DNA from 2 places in the Tateyamaria algicola genome. Region 2 is predicted to be linked to the other one. Evidence: riboswitches for the same ligand, from Rfam matches in the RefSeq annotation. Region 2 holds a riboswitch; the other holds the start of a gene.
What was found. Region 2 has a riboswitch for glycine ahead of gcvT (glycine cleavage system aminomethyltransferase GcvT). Riboswitches for the same ligand answer to the same signal wherever they lie in the genome.
Positions count from the first base shown of each region.

Region 1: linked by a shared signal. The riboswitch ahead of ACMHLQ_RS09165 (D-amino acid dehydrogenase) and the one ahead of gcvT (glycine cleavage system aminomethyltransferase GcvT) in region 2 are both predicted to bind glycine.

Region 1 is NZ_CP180422.1:1,370,699-1,380,298, reverse strand. Features, by position in the region: gene ACMHLQ_RS09180 (MOSC domain-containing protein) at 1-264, shown strand, start outside; gene ACMHLQ_RS09175 (nicotinate-nucleotide adenylyltransferase) at 329-943, shown strand; gene dacB (D-alanyl-D-alanine carboxypeptidase/D-alanyl-D-alanine-endopeptidase) at 991-2,481, shown strand; gene ACMHLQ_RS09165 (D-amino acid dehydrogenase) at 2,570-3,802, opposite strand; glycine riboswitch at 3,864-3,969, opposite strand; glycine riboswitch at 3,984-4,071, opposite strand; gene ACMHLQ_RS09160 (ABC transporter permease) at 4,289-5,413, shown strand; gene ACMHLQ_RS09155 (ABC transporter ATP-binding protein) at 5,410-6,180, shown strand; gene ACMHLQ_RS09150 (MlaD family protein) at 6,197-7,054, shown strand; gene ACMHLQ_RS09145 (hypothetical protein) at 6,987-8,000, shown strand; gene ACMHLQ_RS09140 (ABC-type transport auxiliary lipoprotein family protein) at 7,997-8,638, shown strand; gene ACMHLQ_RS09135 (DUF4864 domain-containing protein) at 8,642-9,043, opposite strand; gene ACMHLQ_RS09130 (lysine--tRNA ligase) at 9,257-9,600, opposite strand, start outside.
Region 2 is NZ_CP180422.1:4,115,957-4,125,556, reverse strand. Features, by position in the region: gene ACMHLQ_RS22835 (class I SAM-dependent methyltransferase) at 1-645, opposite strand, end outside; gene ACMHLQ_RS22830 (cryptochrome/photolyase family protein) at 721-2,115, opposite strand; gene ACMHLQ_RS22825 (aminotransferase class V-fold PLP-dependent enzyme) at 2,202-3,428, opposite strand; gene ACMHLQ_RS22820 (ChbG/HpnK family deacetylase) at 3,599-4,393, shown strand; gene ACMHLQ_RS22815 (multidrug effflux MFS transporter) at 4,766-5,968, shown strand; glycine riboswitch at 6,110-6,194, shown strand; gene gcvT (glycine cleavage system aminomethyltransferase GcvT) at 6,354-7,478, shown strand; gene gcvH (glycine cleavage system protein GcvH) at 7,494-7,853, shown strand; gene gcvP (aminomethyl-transferring glycine dehydrogenase) at 7,866-9,600, shown strand, end outside.

The DNA.
Region 1 (9,600 bases), 1.6 Mb from region 2:
CTGGGGCGCGACGCGATTGATCCGGTGATGTTGCGGCGCAACATTCATGTGCGCGGGATCAATCTGTCCGGCCTCAAGGGCCGCGAGGTGCAGGTCGGCACCGCTGTTCTGCGCTTTACCACGATCTGCGCGCCGTGCAGCCTGATGGAGCGTTTCTTTGGCCCCGGCGGCTATGCGGCGGTGCGGGGGCATGGCGGCTGGTGCGCCGAGGTGGTGACACCCGGTGTGGTGACCTTGGGTGACGCGGTGCGCCCGATTGATTGACAATACGTGCCCGGTGGGGTCCTCCTCGCGCGCAGTTTGACTGCGTGATCAGGATATGCGCGTGATGCGTCACGGTTTCCCCCTTGCCCGGCCCGGGCAAACCATCGGCCTGCTGGGCGGATCCTTCGATCCCGCGCATGAGGGGCATGTGCACATCACCCGCGAGGCGATGAAGCGGTTTGGCCTTGCGCGCGTCTGGTGGCTAGTCAGCCCCGGCAACCCGCTCAAGGCGCGCGGTCCCGCGCCGCTGGCACAGCGCATGGCGCGGGCGCGCGCAGTCATGCAGGACCCGCGCGTGGTCGTCACGGATATCGAGGCGGCGCTTGGCACGCGCTATACGGCGGGCACGCTCTCTGCCCTCATGTCCACCTATCCCGGTGTGCGGTTCGTGTGGCTGATGGGGGCGGACAACCTCGCCCAGTTCCACCACTGGCAGGACTGGACCTGGATCATGGAGAACGTGCCCGTGGGGGTTTTGGCCCGTCCCGGCGATCGCATCTCGGCCCGGATGAGCCCGGCGGCTCGGCTTTATCGGCAGTACCGGATTTCGGGCAAGGCGAGCCAGATGCTGGGCCGCGCGGATGCGCCCGCATGGTGCTTTGTGAACGTGGCGATGTCCGGTCAGTCCTCCAGCGCGATCCGTGCGGCGGGGGCTTGGGGCACGACTTCGAATTTGTGATGGTTTGAGCGCTTGTTTGCCCCGCAAAGCTGGGGTTACATGCGCCCATGTTGCGCGCTTTTTCGAGACGAGTATTTCTGGGCATGTTGGCCTCCGGGTCCGCCACGGCGGCCCTTGCGGCCCCGCCAACGGCCTCGCTGCGCCCGATGGCGCGCGGCGCCGAACATTTCAAGAAATCCATCGCCGATCCGCAGGCCATCATCGCGGCGGCGCGGCTGGACGGGCGGGTCACATACGCCGTTGCGGATGCACGAACCGGCCTGCGGCTGGAGGGGAGTAACGCCAAGGTCGGCGCGCCCCCGGCCAGTGTGGCCAAGGCGATCACCGCGCTTTACGCGCTCGACGTTCTGGGCCCGGGCCACCGTTTTGGCACGCACCTCGTGGCCACGGGTGGCGTGTCGGGGGGCGTGGTGCAGGGTGATCTGATCCTTGTCGGCGGGGGCGATCCGACCCTTGATACCAACGCGCTGGCGGACATGGCCGCGTCGCTGAAAGCCAAGGGCATCCGCGAGGTGCGCGGTGCTTTCAAGGTGGCCGAAGGCGCACTGCCCTTCGTCAAGACGATCGACACGGATCAGCCCGATCACGTCGGCTACAGCCCCGCCGTCACCGGCATTGCCCTGAACTACAACCGCGTGCATTTCGAATGGCGGCGCGCGGGCAACGGGTACGGGGTAACGATGGACGCGCGCTCGGACCGCTACCGCCCCGATGTGGCGATGGCAAAGATGCAGATCGCGGCGCGCAGCCTGCCGGTCTACACCTACAAGGACGGCGGGCGCACGGACAACTGGACGGTGGCCAAGGGCGCGCTTGGCAATGGCGGGGCACGCTGGCTGCCGGTGCGCAAGCCCGCGCTCTATGCGGGCGACGTGTTCCAGACATTGGCGCGCTCGCAAGGGATCGTCCTCAAGAACCCCAAGGTCGTGGACCGCGCGCCCAGTGGCACCACGCTGGTCACCCATGCCAGTGACGAATTGCGCACGATCCTGCGGGGCATGCTGCGCTATTCCACCAACATCACGGCGGAAATGGTGGGGCTGGCGGCCACGGTCAAACGCACCGGGCGGGCCAGCGGCCTCAAGGCCTCGGCGGCGGAGATGAACCGCTGGGCGGGCGCGCGGCTGGGCACGCAAACCATGCGGCTGGTCGATCACTCGGGCCTCGGCGGGGCAAGCAAGATCACGGCGGACGACATGGTGCAGGCGCTGATCAAGGCGCATCAGAGCGCGACACTGCGCCCGATCCTCAAAGCGATCCCGATGCTCGATTCCAAACGGCGCGCGATCAAGAACCACCCGATCAAGGTCGATGCGAAAACCGGCACGCTGAATTTCGTCTCTGGCCTTGGCGGCTACATGACGGCCAAGGATGGCACGGTCATGGCATTTGCCATCTTTGCCGCGGACGAGGCCACGCGATCCCGCATTTCCAAGGCGAACCGCGAGGCTCCGCAGGGCGCGCGCAGCTGGAACCGGCGCGCCAAGGCGATGCAGCAGCAGTTGATCGAACGCTGGGGCACGCTTTACGGCAGTTGAGGCGGGGGCGCACGGATACGTGCGCCTTACGGCAAAACAGCGCGCAGCAGATAGCGATGCGGGGCGCAGCACAGCTGCGCCTTACGCCTCAGGCCGCGTTCTTCATCCGTGCCACATCGACGAAATCCGCCGTCGCCTGCGCCGTCGCCGCGGACAGGGTCCAGCCCAGATGCCCGTGCCCGGTGTTGTAATAGACACCCGGTTTTGCGCCCGGCCCCACCTTGGGCATCATTGACGGCAACATGGGCCGCAGACCCGCCCAGGGTACGCAATGCTCGGTCGAGACGGTGGGAAAGAACGCTTCGCACCACTCGCGCAGCGGGCGCACCCGGTCGTCGCGGATGTCGAGGTTGTAGCCATTGAACTCGGCCGTGCCCGCGATGCGGAAACGGTTGCGGCCCAGACGCGAGGTCACGATCTTGGCCTCGTCATCCAGCAGGCTGACCCAAGGCGCCGCCGCCTGGCTTTCGACGTCATCGAGGTTCACGGTGATGGAATACCCTTTGACCGGATAGATGTTCACGCGGTCGCCCAGCTTGGCCGCGATATCGCGGCTGCCCACGCCCGCGCAAACGACGATGCCGTCGAAATGCTGCTGCTGATCGCCCTCGGCCCCGCTCCAGTCGAGGCGGATGCCGGTGCCGGTGTGGTGGATGTCGGTCACCCTGGTCTTGTAGTGGAACGTGGTGCCCATCCGCGCGCAGCCCTCGCTTAACTTGCGGGCATAGCGGTGGATGTCGCCGGTGAAATCACTCTCGGTGTAAAAGCCGCCGATGGTCTTGGATTGCAAGGTCGGCTCAAGGCGCTGCACCTCGTCCGCCGACACTTCGCGGCGTTCCAGCCCGGCACGTTCCAGCAGCGTATTCACGCGGCGGGCGTGATCGAATTCGGACTGTTTCTTGTAGATGTGCAGGATGCCGCGCTGCTCCATGTCGAAATCGACACCGACCTCGCGCGCAAAGTCCAGCAGATGGGCGCGGGCCGCGATGGCCAGCCGTGCGGTTTCAACGGTGTGGGATTCGTAATGGGGGATGTTGCCCATGAACTCGGCCATCCAGCTCAGCTTGTGCCAGCTTGGGCGCGGGTTCACCAGCAGCGGCGCGTCCGAGCGCAGCATCCACTTGAGGCCCTTGAAGATCGTGCCCCAGCGGGTCCACACCTCGGCATTCGAGGCCGACAGCTGCCCGCCATTGGCGAATGACGTCTCCATCGCCGCATAGCGGTTGCGATCAAAGACGGACACGGCATAGCCGCGCCGCGCGAGGGCATAGGCAGTGGTGATGCCGGTGATACCGGCACCGATAACGGCGATATGGGTCATTGGGGGTCCTCCCAAAGCGACGCGATTGAGATCAGGACGCGCCCGGCACCGTGCCGGTTCCACGTCCCCATCTGTCGCGTGACCTGAGAGTTTGACGCCTAGTCGCGGCGCTTTCTCCTTCGGTGGGGCAGGGACGTCAGCCCTGACCGCTCTCCAGATCGTCAACATGCCCAGATCGGGCGCGGCAAACACGGTTCTTTGTGCCTGAGAGTTTCCGGGGCGTTGCTCCTTCGGCGGCGGGTCTCCCCGCGCTCTCCCATGTCGGCCTTGTCGACTGCGCCCGATATAGGAAACGGCCCCGAGTCGGGCAAACGAATTGTTGTCACGCGTGATCAGCCTGGCGTGACCGTGCTGCGCGCGCCACAGGCATGGGGACTGGGCGAAGTTGTGCGCAGCCGTGGTCAATGCTTTTCCTCTGGGCTATCATCGCCTAGTTTTCTGAAAACACGTCCAAAACCCGGCATATGCCGCTGCCCCAAAGGTGCCATGACCACACCGACCCTCACCCTGGACGACAGCGACGGCGGCGCGGTTCTGCGCCTTGCGGGGCGGTTGGTCACCGAACATCTCGGCACGGTCGAGGCGGCCTTTGCAAATGTGTCACCGACGGGGGGCAAGGCGCGCATTGATCTGGATGGGCTCGAGGCTCTGGATACCGGCGGCGCATGGCTGATCGCAGACCTGAAATCCCGGCTGGAAGCGGATGGCATTGCGGTCGAGTTACAGGATACGTCCGGCAACCGGACCGAGTTGATTGATGCCGTCATCGCGGCCCTGCCCGACGAGGAAGGGATCGAGGAAGCCCCGCGCGGCCTGCTGCCCTGGCTGGCGGATATCGGGGCCAAGACGGCCGGTGTGGGCAAGGCCATCACCTCGCTGCTCAGTTTCATGGGCGAGACGTTGTATCGCCTCGGCTACAGCATCGTGCGCCCGCGCCGCTGGCGCACGGCGGCACTGGTCAGCCAGATGGAGGAAGTCGGGTTCAACGCCATCCCCATCGTGGTGCTGATGAGTTTTCTGATCGGGGTAGTCCTGTCCTTTCAGGGGGCCTCGCAATTGCGCCAGTTCGGGGCGGAGGTGTTCGTGGTCGACCTGATCGCGATCTCGATCCTGCGCGAGTTGGGCATCCTTCTGACCGCCATCATCGTGGCAGGGCGGTCGGGCTCCGCCTTCACCGCCTCCATCGGGTCGATGAAGGTGCGCGAAGAACTGGACGCGATGCGCACCCTCGGCCTTGATCCGATCGAGGTGCTGGTGCTGCCCCGTGTGATTGCGCTGATCATCATGCTGCCCATCCTCGGCTTTATCGCCAATGTGTCGGGCCTTGTGGGCGGCGCGATCATGAGCTGGATCGAACTGGGCGTCAGCCCGTCCATGTTCATCACGCGGTTGCAGGAAAACACCGATGTCTGGCACCTCGCCATCGGGATGATCAAGGCGCCGTTCTTTGCCGCCATCATCTCGACCGTCGCCTGCTGGCAGGCGATGCAGGTCAAGGGCTCGGCTGACAGCGTGGGGCGGCACACCACCACGTCCGTGGTGCAATCCATCTTCCTCGTGATCGTGGCGGATGCCGTATTCTCGATCTTCTTTTCGGAGCTGGGGCTGTGAGCGCGCGCGAGGCGATCATCAAGGTGCGGGGCTTGCGCAACCAGTTTGGCCCGCAGGTGGTACATGACAACCTCGACCTCGACGTGTGGCGGGGCGAAGTGCTGGGTATTGTGGGGGGCTCGGGCACGGGAAAGTCCGTGCTGCTGCGCACCATCGTCGGGCTGAACCGGCCCGCCGCCGGGTCGATCCACGTGTTCGGCGCGGATGTGGTCAACGGCACGCGCGAGGAACGGCTGGGGGCCGAAAAACGCTGGGGCGTCGCGTTTCAGGACGGGGCGCTGTTTTCCTCGCTCAGCGTGCTGCAAAACGTGATGGCGCCGATGCGCGAACACCTCAACCTGTCCCATGCGCTGATGAAGGCGCTGGGTGAGCTGAAGATTAGCCTTGTCGGCCTGCCGCCCCTGGCCTGTGGCAAGCTGCCTTCGGAGCTTTCGGGCGGTATGCGCAAACGCGCAGCGCTTGCCCGCGCCCTTGCGCTTGATCCGCAAATCGTGTTTCTGGACGAACCGACCGCGGGCCTCGACCCCATCGGGGCGGCCGCCTATGACGACCTCATCGGCGAACTCAAGCGCTCGCTGGGCCTCACCGTGTTCATGGTTACGCATGACCTCGACTCTCTTTACGCGATCTGCGACAGAATTGCGGTGCTTGCGGAAAAGCGGGTGCTGGTCGAAGGGCCCATCGAGGGGATGACAGACGTCGATCACCCCTGGGTGCAGGAATACTTCACCGGACCACGCGCCCGCGCCGCGCAAGAAAAGACCTGAGGGGCTGCCGCCAACCATGGAAACCAAAGCCAACTACGTGCTGATCGGCCTGTTCACCCTCGCGGGGATCTTTGGCGCGCTCGGGCTGTTGTTGTGGCTGGCCAAGGTCGAGGTGGACCGCCAATACACCTATTACGACATCCTGTTCGAGGACGTCTCGGGCCTCGGCGCGGCAAGCGACGTGCGCTATAACGGCCTGCCCGTGGGGCAGGTGGTCGATCTTGGTCTGGACGCCGAGGACAGCAGCCAGGTCCGCGTGCGGATCGAGGTGGGGGCAGACACGCCCGTGAACACCGAAACAGTGGCCAAGCTGCAATCACAGGGCGTCACCGGCGTCAGCTTTGTGGGTCTCTCGGGCGGGTCCGAAACCTCGGCCCCGCTGCCCGAAGATGCTGTGATCCCGTCCGAACGCACCGCGCTGCAATCCGTGTTCGAGGGGGCACCGGAACTGCTCGACCGGGCCATCGTGCTGCTGGAAAACGTGAACGACGTCTTTGACAATGACAACCGCGAGGCCGTCTCGACACTGCTCGGCAACCTCGCCACATCCTCCGAACGGCTCGACGGGGTGCTCGCGAACTTCGAAACACTCTCTGACGATCTGGGTGCCGCCGCGCGCGAGGTTGCGGCCTTTACCGGCAGGCTCGAAGAGTTGTCGGACACCGCCGACACCACGCTGACAACGGCCACGACCACGCTGGAAACCGCAACCGGCGCGATCGAAACCATCGACACGTTCACCACTACCAACCTCGTGCCGCTGGCCGACGATCTGCGCACCACCTCGCAAACCGCCACCCGCGTGATTGACGAGGCAGGGGGAGAAGGTCGCGCGGATCGGCGGGCGGATCGACCAGCTGGCCGACCGGGGTGACGTGGTGCTGGACACGGCCAACCAAACCTTCGAGACGGCCAATACCGCCATCTCGGGCATCAACGATTTCACCACCACGACACTGGGCCCCCTGGGCGAAGACCTGCGGACAACTTCACAGACCGCGACGCGGGTGATCGACCGGGTGGGGGCGGATGCGCAGCGCATCGCCGGGCGCCTCGACACACTGGCAGGCAGTGCCACAACCGCCCTGGCGGACGCACAAAACGCGCTTAGGTCGGTGGACGAGGCCGCAACCGGCTTTGGCCAGTTCACCACCGACCAACTGACACCGCTGACGGACGATCTGCGCACCACCTCGCAAACCGCCAACCGCGTGATCGACGACGTGGGCACGCGCACCGCTGCACTCGCCACTCGGCTCGACACGCTGACGGGCGAGGCGTCCCAGGCGCTGGCGACGTTCTCGATCACCATGAACAACGCCGACGAAACACTGGGCTGGATCACCACGGCCATGACCGGGGCCACCGACACGCTCGACATCGCCACACAGACCTTTGCCAATGCAAACAAGGTGATCCGGGACGACATCGGCGGGATCATCACCGATCTGCGCGCCGCCGCCTCCAACTTTGCCACCACCTTCAGCAGCTCGTCCGAGGGCGTGATCGGCGATCTGCGCAAGGCCGCCACCGCCTTTACCGACACGGTCCAAAACGCCTCGACAAATATCGACGCGGTCTCGACCGAGGTGCTGGCCGCGTCCCGGTCGGCGGCCAGCTTTGCCGATACGCTCGACACCATCGCCTCGGGCAACGAACGCCAGATTTCCGAATTCCTGCGCCTCGGCCTGCCCGAATTCCTGCGCTTTACCGAAGAGGCGCGCAGCCTGACCGTCAACCTCGAACGGCTGGTGAACAAGATCGAACGCGACCCCGGCCGCTTTTTGCTGGGCACACAAAATTCAAGGTTCAGCCGATGACGTCACGCTTTCTGAAATGCGCCATGGGCGCGGTCCTGATGGGCGCGCTGACTGGCTGCGCGGGCCTTGCCAGTCTGACCGACGTTGCCACTCCGGTGGACAACTATGTGCTCACACCCAAAAGCACCTTTGCATCGTCGCTGCCCAATCTGAAATACCAGATTGTCGTGGAACAGCCGACCGCGACGGCGGCTGTGGATACCGATCAGATCGCGGTGCAGCCCAACCCGCTCGAGGTGCAGTACCTGCCGGGCGCACGCTGGGTCGACCGCGCCCCGCTGATCGTGCAGGCGCTTTTGATCGAGAGTTACGAGAACAGCCAGCGCGTGCCCGCCGTGGGCAGTTCGACCATCGGCTTGCGCGCCGATTTTCTGATCGTGACGGACATCCGCGAGTTTCAGGCCATCGTCCCACCCGGAGACAGCACCGCACCCCTGCGCGTAGATGTGCGCCTGAACATCAAGATCGTGGATGCGTTCGAAGACCGGATTATCGGGTCGCGTTCCTTTGAAGAGATCGTGCCATCCACATCGGACGCGCCGCGCGATGTGGTCGCCGCCTTTGACGAGGCGCTGGGCGACACGATGCGCGATTCCGTCGAATGGAGCATTCGCGAGATTTCGAAGTACACGCCCTGACGTCTAGGCGTTGACGCCCGGCGCTTCCAGCAGTTGCACGCCGTTGATCTTCCAGCCCGCATCGGTTTCCAGCATGCTGTATTTCAGCAGGTGCACCCGGCCTTCGGCGTCCACGATGCGCACGGTTTGTGACAGGATGCCGTTGTTGTCCTCAAGCCCCAGATAGGTGACTTCGGCAGGGCGCCAGACCATGGGATAGCCTTGGGTGACCATGCGGCCAAAGTTCTCGGGCGTGCGGAACATGCCCCGGATCGAAGGCGAGGCGAACTCGAACGCTTCCGTGAAATTGTCGGCCTTGAAGGCTTCGATCTGGCTGCTGATCACCCCCTGGATTTCGCTGCCCTGGGCAAGGGCCGCCCCCGCCATGCTGGCGGCCAGAACCGCGCCCATCATCCACTTGCGCATGTCACCATCTCCTCTTGTCGATTTGGGGATGGTAGTGCGGCGCGCCCCCGCGCCAAGCGCTGCGCGCGCCCCGACGGGCACGAGGGTGCCATTTGCGTGGTTAAATTCGCCTGACCGAGGCGTGCGCCGCGCAAGCCCTTGGGACGCGCCAAGGATACGAGACCGGTTAAGATCCCGTGACGCGCGCGAACAGCCTGTCCCCGCGGGGACAGATCAGCCAACCAGCTCTCCGGCCAGTGCCTTGTCGATCAAAGCGATGGTTTCCGGCACCCCGTAAAGGGCGATGAACCCCCCGAAACGCGGGCCCTGGCTGGCGCCCAACAGCACTTCGTAAAGGGCCGTGAACCAGCCCCGCAGCGGGTCAAACCGATCCCGCCCGACGGCATAGACCACCGACTGCAACGCTTCGTCTTCCGCAGGGCCGTCATAGGCCGCAAGTGCGTCGCGCAATGCCGTCAGCGCTTCACGCTCCTGCTCATTTGCCAGCCGGTAGGATTTCGCGGGTTTCACGAAGTCATTGTAGTACCGGACGGCAAAGCCCACGGCCTGGTCCATGC
Region 2 (9,600 bases):
GGTCAGCCCTGTCACTTTCAGCCCACGCTCCTTGGCCGCATATTCTGCGAATCCACCCCAGCCACAGCCGATTTCCAGAATGTGATCGCCGGGCTGCGCACCCATCTGATCGACCATGCTGGCATATTTCGCGATCTGCGCTGCCTCATGGCTTTCCTGTCCGGTTTCGAACAAGGCGCTGGAATAGGTCATCGTGTCGTCGAGCCACAGTTGGTAGAATTCATTGCCCAGATCGTAGTGATAGCTGATGTTCTTGCGCGCCTGTTCCTTGTGATTGCGTTGCAACCAAAAGCGGAACTTTTCAAAGCGGCGCACCAGCCCCATGCCGGGAAAGCCGTCGTAGATGTCGTCGTTGTCCGCATGCACCCAATCCATGAAGGCTTGCAGATCGGGCGTGCTCCACCACTCGTCAAGATAGGCGTCACAGAATCCCAGATCGCCCTCGCGGATCAGACGGGCAAAAAGATCGTCGTTGTGGATGTAGACTTCGGCAATCGGGCCGGGATTGGACCCCTCGGCGCGAAACCGGCGGCCATCCTGCAGTACGAAGTCGACGCGGCCCCGGTTCATGCTTTGCAGCATGCCGAACGCGCGGGCAAAGTAACGCGGCAAGTTCTGTTCGCCGTCGGTTGTGGTCTTGATCATGCGGTCTCCCCGTTCGCATTTTTGTCAGGCTAGCTTGACACATTGCCGCACGCAACCGTGCGAGTGGGTTTGGGTCTAAAATCCCCGGTTTTCATAGGCACTTAGCGCAATTTTGCGGCCCTGATCCGCAGGCACCACCGGGTCAGGGTATGTGTCATCCGGTGACAGGCCCCAACTGCGCGGAATCGCGTCGAAATAGGCCTGCGCATCCGCATGTTTGTTGCGCCGTCCCTCGGCAATCCAGCGGCTGACATAATCGCGGTTCTTGTCGAACTTATCGAGCTGTGTGACAGGGTTGAACACACGGAAATAGGGCGTCGCATCAGGCCCCGACCCCGCCGACCACTGCCAGCCCATGGCGTTGGCCGCCGGGTCCCAGTCGATCAGACAGTCGTCAAACCATGACTGCCCGACCTTCCAGTGTGTCAGCAGGTGTTTGGTGAGGTAGCTGGCCACGATCATGCGCCCGCGATTGTGCATCCGGCCCGTCACATACATCTCGCGCATGGCGGCATCGACGAACTGGATACCCGTACGCCCTTGTTTCCACGACATAACTTCGCTTGTGTCGTCGGTGTTCCAAGGGAACGCATCCCAGTCCGGCTTCCAGTTGCCATCAAGGATGTGGGGCGTGTGGTGCATCAGATGGTACGCGAATTCGCGCCACACCAACTCCTTCAGGAAGGTTTCGGCACCCGGCTTGCCTTCGTGCATCGCGCGCATCCCGGCATGCCAACACTGGTGCGGGCTGATCTCGCCCAGGGCCAAGTTTTCGGACAGGTTCGATGTGCCGTCCGTGGCGGGCAGGTCGCGGCCTGTGTCATAGCTTGCCACTCTGTGGGCAATGAACGCCCCCAGCCGGGACTGCGCCGCGCTTTCGCCCAGACGCACATGCGGGCGCACGATATCCGCGCCGCGGTTCATGGCCGCCCCAAGGGCCCAATCGGCAATGTCCTCGGAAGCGGGCCAGTCTTGCGGTGTGGCGATCTGGCCCGGCGTGATCAGCGGCGCGTCCACATCACGATCTTTCACCGAGCGCCAGAAGGGCGTGTAGACCTTGTAGAACCCGCCCGTCTTCGTCTCGGTTGTCCAGGGCTCGAACATCAGATGCCCGCCGAAACTGCGCGCCTCGATGCCTGCCTCCTTGAGCGTGCTTTTGACCTTGGTGTCGCGCGCCACGGCCTGCGGATCGTAAAGACGTGTCCAGTACACGGCCCCTGCCCCGGTGTCGCGGATCAATGCTTCAAGCACCTCCAGCGCGTCACCGGAGCGGCAGATCAAGCGGCTGCCAGCGCCTTTCAGCGTTTCGCCCAGATGGGACACACCCAGCCCCCAGCGCCACTTGGGCGCGGCACCCAGCGCATCAACCTGGGCGTCGCGGATCACCACGGGGATCACGGGGCGGCCAGTGGCGCAGGCCGCGCTCAATGCGGGATGATCGCTTAGCCGCAAATCGCGACGAAACCACATGATAATCGGAGTGCTGCTCAACGCCCGTAACCCTTTTGTTGCTAAGACTTACGTAGCCCGCGCGCGTATGGATCAACGCCAGGACGTCATAACACTGCGTCAAGCGCATGCAGCAGCTGTTCGATTTCCGCGTCGTTCGTGTAATGCGTGAAACTCAGCCGCAAAACACCTCGGTTCGGGTCAACCCCCATCGCCTGCAAGGCGCGCACAGCATAGAAATCACCGCCCCCCGCCATGATGCCGTGACCGGCGAGGTCTGCGGCCACCGCAACCGGGTCACGGCCCAGATCAAGAGCGACAGTGGGCGCGCGTGTCGCGGCATCCGTTGGGCCGATCACGCGCAAATCGTTGCGCTGCCTCAGGGCACTCATGAGGGTCGCGAGGGCCTCCACCTCTCTGACGCGCATCAGGTCATGCACGATCTGTCCCCGCGGGGACACTTGTGTGTCCTCCCCACCCATATGGTGATCAAACAAGGCGTCCACATAATCTGCCATACCCGCACAGGCCGCGACCTGTGCGTGATCCGGGCCCGCAGGGGTGAAACGTTTGTAAAGGCTGCCCGCGTTAAAATAGTGCCCCTGGTTGGGCAGCAGTTCCCCCAAGGCGCGCCGGATCACCATCAGACCCTGATGTGGCCCATAGGTCTTGTATGCCGAGAACAGGTAGATGTCGGGGCCAAGTTTGCCCACATCCGGGAACCCGTGCGGCGCATAGGACACCCCGTCCACGCAGACAAAGGCACCTGCGGCGTGGGCCAATGCCGTGATCTCGGTCACCGGGTTGATCTCTCCCACCACGTTCGAGCAGTGGGGAAAACAGACAAGGCGCACGGACTCGTCCAGCAGATCCTCAAGCGCTGCGGGGTCAAGATGGCCAGTGCCCGGGTCGATCTGCCACTCGCGTATCTCGATCCCGCGATCCGCAAGTCGGCGCCAAGGGCCGGAATTGGCCTCGTGATCCTGGTTGGTGACCACAATCGCCTCGCCCGGCTGCATCATCTCGGCAAAGGCCTGCGCCAGCACATAGGCGTTCTGCGTGGTGGACGGGCCAAAGCTCAACTCGTCATCCTCAACACCCAGGATGGCAGCCATGCGCGTGCGCGCCTCATCCATCTCTTCCCCGCCCAGACGGGACGCGTCGTAGTCGGAATAGGGCTGCACCTTGCGTTGCGTGTAAAACCGGGTGAGCCGGTCGATGACCTGTCGACAGGCATAGCTGCCCCCGGCATTCTCGAAAAACGCCTGCCCTTGCAGCGAGGGTTCGGAAAACGCGGGGAATTGTGCCCGCACAAAGTCGAGATCGAGGGTCATGTGGGATGGCCTGTGTGATTTAAATCCATGTTAAATCAAACCCAACAACGCGCAAGCAAGTTGCGCGCTCGCCGAATGGTGGGCGCGGCGCGACATTTCAGGGCAAGTGAGTTGCGTGCAACCAGGACCTTCGCGTGTAATTCTGATCTTTGAGAAAATGATTGGGTTGGATGGTGATGCGCAAAGTTCGGATACTTGTAAGGGTAGATGACGCAGGATCGAGTTGGTCGTCCAACGTCGGGTGTCTGCGCGCCTGCACCGAGGGTATTGCGCGAAGTGTGGAGGTGATGATGCCCTGTGCATGGACCTTCCATGCCGCGGAGATACTGAACAACCAGCCTGACATAGACGTCGGTATTCACTTGACCCTGACAAGCGAGTGGGACGCGGTGAAGTGGCGACCGCTGACACAGGCGAAGAGTTTCACCGACGACATAGGGAACTTCCTGCCAATGCTGACCCCACGCGACGGTGACGGAACGCAGTGTTTGGCAAATGCGGATTGGTCACTCGACGAGATTGCCAATGAATTCAGGGCTCAAATCTCGCTTGGAGTCGCAAGGTTCCGAAATGCGTCGCATGTCAGCTCCCACATGTTGAAGCACTTCAAAGACTTCGACGCGCGGCTTGGTGATGTTATTTCTGATCTTTGCAGGGAATTTGGCCTCAAAGACGACGCGTTTGGCCACGGCCTTCCCCGGATCGAAGGCTATCCCAAGTTCCCGAGGGACACTGAGCGGAGGGTCAAATCCTTCGCGCAGCAACTCGATGAGCTTGACGCTGGCACCTACATCTTCATCGACCATCCGGCCGTTGCCTCACCCGAGTTGAGCGCAACGGGGCACGATGGTTACGAGGACGTCGCAGAAGATCGTGTGACGTGTCTGGAGACACTGACAAGCGCGGTGCTGCGAGCGCGCATTGAAGAGCTTGGCATAGAACTGATCAGCTACCGCGAGCTTTGAACCGAACAGTAGCTTTATTCGCTGCGCTGGCTTTCATTCAGCCAGGAAATTAAGCAACCTCAAATGTCTCTTTGGTCAAAGGAGCCGAGGGTAGCGCCGTCGCTAACGCGACCCACCACAATGCCGCGCGGACCTCGAACACGACGATGAACCATGTCTGGTTTCCGAACCTAACCCGTCCGGAACGCAGGCGTTGCCATGTCGCCGAACTATCACTAGCCTCACCACCAAAGGAGACGTGAAATGAAACCTGCAATCGCTGTCGTCGTATCCGAGAGGTGCATGGTCCGATAACGGTTTCCATACTCGTTTCCATGCGCCCCCCGAACCTCGTTCGGGGGTTTTTTGTTTCAGGACCAAGGCCAGACGAAAATGACCAACGCCAAGACCCCTCCTACCCTGTTGACGCTGATCCTTTTGACCGCGCTGTCGACGCTGTCGCTGAACATGTTCCTGCCCTCGCTTGCCAATATCGCGACGGATCTGGATGCGCGTTACTCTACGGTCAGCCTTGCCGTTGCGGGTTACCTCGCGGTGACGGCCGTGATCCAGCTGGTCGTTGGACCGTTGTCGGACCGGGTGGGCCGTCGTCCTGTGCTGCTGGCCTCATTGCTCGTTTTCGCGGTTGCATCGCTTGCCTGCGCCCTTGCGACGGATGTGTGGACCTTTCTCTTTTTTCGGATGTTGCAGGGCGGCATGATCGCCGGATACGCTCTGTCGCTGGCGATTGTCCGCGACACCAATTCCGAGCGGAAGGCGGCCGGGCTGATCGGATACATCAGCATGGCGATGGCCATCGCGCCGATGTTGGGGCCGATGCTGGGCGGCGTGCTCGACACGGCGTTTGGGTGGCGTGCGACCTTCTGTTTCTATGCGCTTGTGGGTGTTGCGCTGTTTGCGCTGTGCTGGGTGGATCTGGGAGAGACACGGCAGGCGGGCGGCAAAGCCGATGGCGCCCACCCCGAGCGCGTGGCTGATCTGCTCACTGCCCCCCTGTTCTGGGCCTATTCCCTGTGCAGCGCATTCTCGACCGGGGCGTTTTACATCTTTCTAACGGGCGCGCCGCTGGTCGCACAGTCGCAATTTGGCGTGTCGACGGCGGAGCTGGGTTTCTACATCGGGACCATTACGGGCGGTTTCGTAACGGGCAGTTTCATAGCGGGGCGCGTTGCGGCGCGGTATGCGCCGACGACCATGATGATGGCCGGGCGGCTGGTCGCGTGCGCCGGTCTCTCGCTGGGTGTTCTGGCCATCCTCGCGGGAGTCCTGTCACCGCTTGTCTTCTTTGGCAGCACGATCTTCGTGGGCCTTGGCAACGGCATCACGATGCCGAGCAGCAATGCCGCGGCCATGTCGGTGCGCCCCAACCTTGCAGGCAGCGCGGCGGGTTTGAACGGTGCCCTGGTCGTGTCAGGCGGGGCCATTCTGACCACGCTCACGGGGGCTGTGCTGCCGCCCGACGACCCGGCGCGAATGCTGTTGATCCTGATGCTGGCCGCGTCCGCCGCAGGGCTTGTGGCGGTGCTGTTTGCGATCAGGTTGCGACCGGCGGAGATGGATGTGGACGCGCTTTAGCCGGGATTTTGCCTAGGCAGGTTTGGGGTATCGCAAGGGCCTGTGAACGTGGGCGGCGCATCGCGTAGGGCGTGCGGCTGCGCGAACAGGTCACAGATTCCACTTGCCAGATTGCTGAAGTTTCCTATACGAAACTTACAAAGCCGGACGTTGGGAGAACCAGATCACTGGTGCCGAAGGAGCAACTGCCTCGGAAACTCTCAGGCCAAAGGACCAACGTTTCGCAGAGTACTCTGGAGAGTGATGCCGCGCGCATCCGCCGAAGGGATAATGATCTCAGGCACCCCGGACAGAGGAGGCACCGACGCGCGGGCGATGGTCCGCGCACGATCTGGTGCCGCCTGATTTGACACAAATCACGTCGGCTTGAAAAAGGCGGTGCGATATGTCCGATCTCAAACAGACCCCGTTGCACGCATTGCACCTGGCACTTGGGGCCAAGATGGTGCCCTTTGCCGGGTATGACATGCCGGTGCAATATGCATTGGGCGTGATGAAGGAACATCTTCACACCCGGGCGAAGGCCGGTCTGTTCGATGTGAGCCATATGGGCCAGGTCATCATCCAAGGCCGGACCTACGAGGCGGCGGCACGAGGGCTCGAGACGTTGATCCCGGTCGATGTTCTGGGCCTCGCCGACAACCGGCAACGGTATGGGGTTTTCACAAATGCCGATGGGGGCATCGAGGATGATCTGATGCTGGCGAACCGGGGCGATCACGTTTTCGCCGTGGTGAATGCTGCCTGCAAAGCCGCAGACATTGCCCGCATGAAGGACGCCCTGGAACCGGACGTGACGGTGACAGAGATCACCAACCGCGCCTTGTTGGCCTTGCAGGGCCCTGCCGCCGAACAGGTGCTGTCCACCTTGAATGCGCGGGTGGCGGACATGGCGTTCATGGATGTGGCATCGGTTGATGTGCAGGGTGTCGAGGCGTGGATTTCGCGTTCGGGCTACACGGGCGAAGACGGGTACGAGATTTCGGTACCGGCCGATGCTGCCGAGGCCATCGCCAAGACATTGCTGGATCACCCGGATGTCGCGCCCATTGGCCTTGGTGCACGCGACTCCCTGCGGCTCGAGGCGGGCCTGTGCCTCTATGGGCACGACATTGATGCCACCACCACGCCGGTCGAGGCCGGGCTGACATGGGCCATCCAGAAGGTGCGGCGTGCAGACGGTGCGCGGGCGGGCGGATTTCCCGGGGCCGCGCGCACCCTTGAGCAAATGGCGCACGGTGCAGCGCGCAAGCGCGTTGGGCTGCGCCCTACGGGCCGCGCCCCCATGCGCGAAGGCGTGGCCCTGTTTGCAAGCGAGGATGCGACCGATACCATCGGCGCAATCACGTCTGGTGGCTTTGGGCCGACAATCGGCGGGCCGGTGGCCATGGGCTATGTCGGCGTGGATCACGCGCGCCTCGGCACACCGCTATTCGGTGAATTGCGCGGCAAACGGCACCCCCTGACGGTGGCGCAACTGCCCTTCACACCTGCCAATTTCAAAAGATAAGGGAAAGGAAAACCGATGAAATACACTGAAGAGCATGAATGGCTGCGCGCCGATGGAGACGCCTATGTGGTCGGCATCACCGAACATGCGACATCACAGCTGGGCGATCTGGTCTTTGTCGAGCTGCCAGAGGTTGGCACAGAGGTCAGCAAGGACGACGAAATCGTCGTGATCGAAAGCGTGAAGGCTGCCTCGGACATCATGGCGCCGGTAGATGGCGTCATCACCGCGGTGAATGAGGCGCTGGCAGAAGACCCCAGCCTCGCCAACAGCGACCCGTTGGGAGAGGGCTGGTTTTTCAAGATCAAACCGTCCGACGCATCCCAGGTCGACGGCCTGATGGACGAAGACGCCTATACCGCAATGATCGGCTGAGGAACGCGCCCGATGACTTTCAAACCCACCGACTACCTGCCCTATGATTTCGCGAACCGCCGCCATATCGGGCCATCCCCCGCAGAAATGGACGAGATGCTGACAGTGGTGGGGGCGAAAGACCTCGACGCGTTGATCGACGACACGATTCCCGCGGATATCCGGCAGAAAGAGCCGCTGGATTTCGGCAAGGCCAAGTCGGAACGCGAATTGCTGCACCACATGCGCGTGACGGCATCGAAGAACAAGGTGCTGACCTCGCTGATCGGGCAAGGGTATCACGGGACGGTCACGCCCCCTGCCATCCAGCGCAATATTCTTGAAAACCCGGCATGGTACACCGCCTACACGCCCTATCAGCCCGAAATCAGCCAAGGGCGGCTTGAGGCGCTGCTGAACTTCCAAACCATGGTGTCTGACTTGACGGGGCTGGAGATCGCCAATGCGTCCCTGCTGGACGAGGCCACCGCCTGTGCCGAGGCGATGACCATGGCGCAGCGGATCAGCAAATCGAAAGTGAACGGCTTTTTCATCGACGAAAATTGCCACCCGCAGAACATCGCGGTAATGAAGACGCGGGCCCAGCCGCTCGGCATCGAGATCACGGTTGCCAGTCCCGACGATCTGGACCCGAGCACAGTGTTTGGCGCGATCTTCCAATATCCCGGCACGTATGGCCACATTCGGGATTTCACGACCCAGATCGAGGGGCTGCATGCGCATAAAGCCATCGGCATCATCTCTGCCGATCCCCTGTCGCTGACCCTGTTGAAAGAGCCGGGCGCGATGGGCGCGGATATTGCTGTGGGCACGACACAACGCTTCGGAGTGCCCTTGGGATATGGCGGCCCGCACGCGGCCTATATGGCGACGCGAGCGAACTATGCGCGCAGCATGCCCGGCCGCATCGTGGGCGTGTCTGTCGACAGCCTTGGCAACCGCGCCTATCGCCTGTCGCTGCAAACGCGCGAACAACACATCCGCCGGGAAAAGGCGACATCCAACGTTTGTACAGCACAAGCGTTGCTGGCCGTCATGGCGGGTTTTTACGCCGTCTTTCATGGCCCCGACGGCCTCAAGGCAATTGCCCAACGCATCCACCGCAAGACCGCGCGGCTGGCCGAGGGGCTGAAGCAGGCCGGGTTCGATGTGCGCCCCGCGACCTTCTTTGACACGATCACGGTGGATGTGGGGCCGCTGCAATCGGCGGTGATCAAGTCTGCGGTTGATGAAGGGATCAATCTGCGGGCCGTCGGCAAGACCTCTATCGGGATCACGCTGGACGAGCGCACCCGGCCCGCAACCATTGAAAAGGTCTGGCGCGCCTTCGGGGTCGAGCGGCAGGACAAGGATTACACCCCGCATTACAACATGCCCGACAAGCTGATCCGCACGTCGGATTTCATGACGCACCCGATCTTTCACATGAACCGGGCAGAGACGGAAATGATGCGCTACATGCGGCGGCTGGCGGACCGCGACCTGGCGCTGGACCGCGCGATGATCCCGCTGGGATCCTGCACGATGAAGCTGAATTCGGCGGCCGAGATGATGCCGGTCAGTTGGCGCGAGTTTTCACTGTTGCATCCATATTGCCCCAAGGATCAGGCCGCCGGGTACATCGAAATGATCGACGATCTGTCGGCCAAGCTGTGCGATATCACCGGCTATGACGCCATCTCGATGCAGCCCAATTCGGGCGCGCAGGGCGAATATGCCGGCCTTTTGAGCATCGCAAGCTGGCACC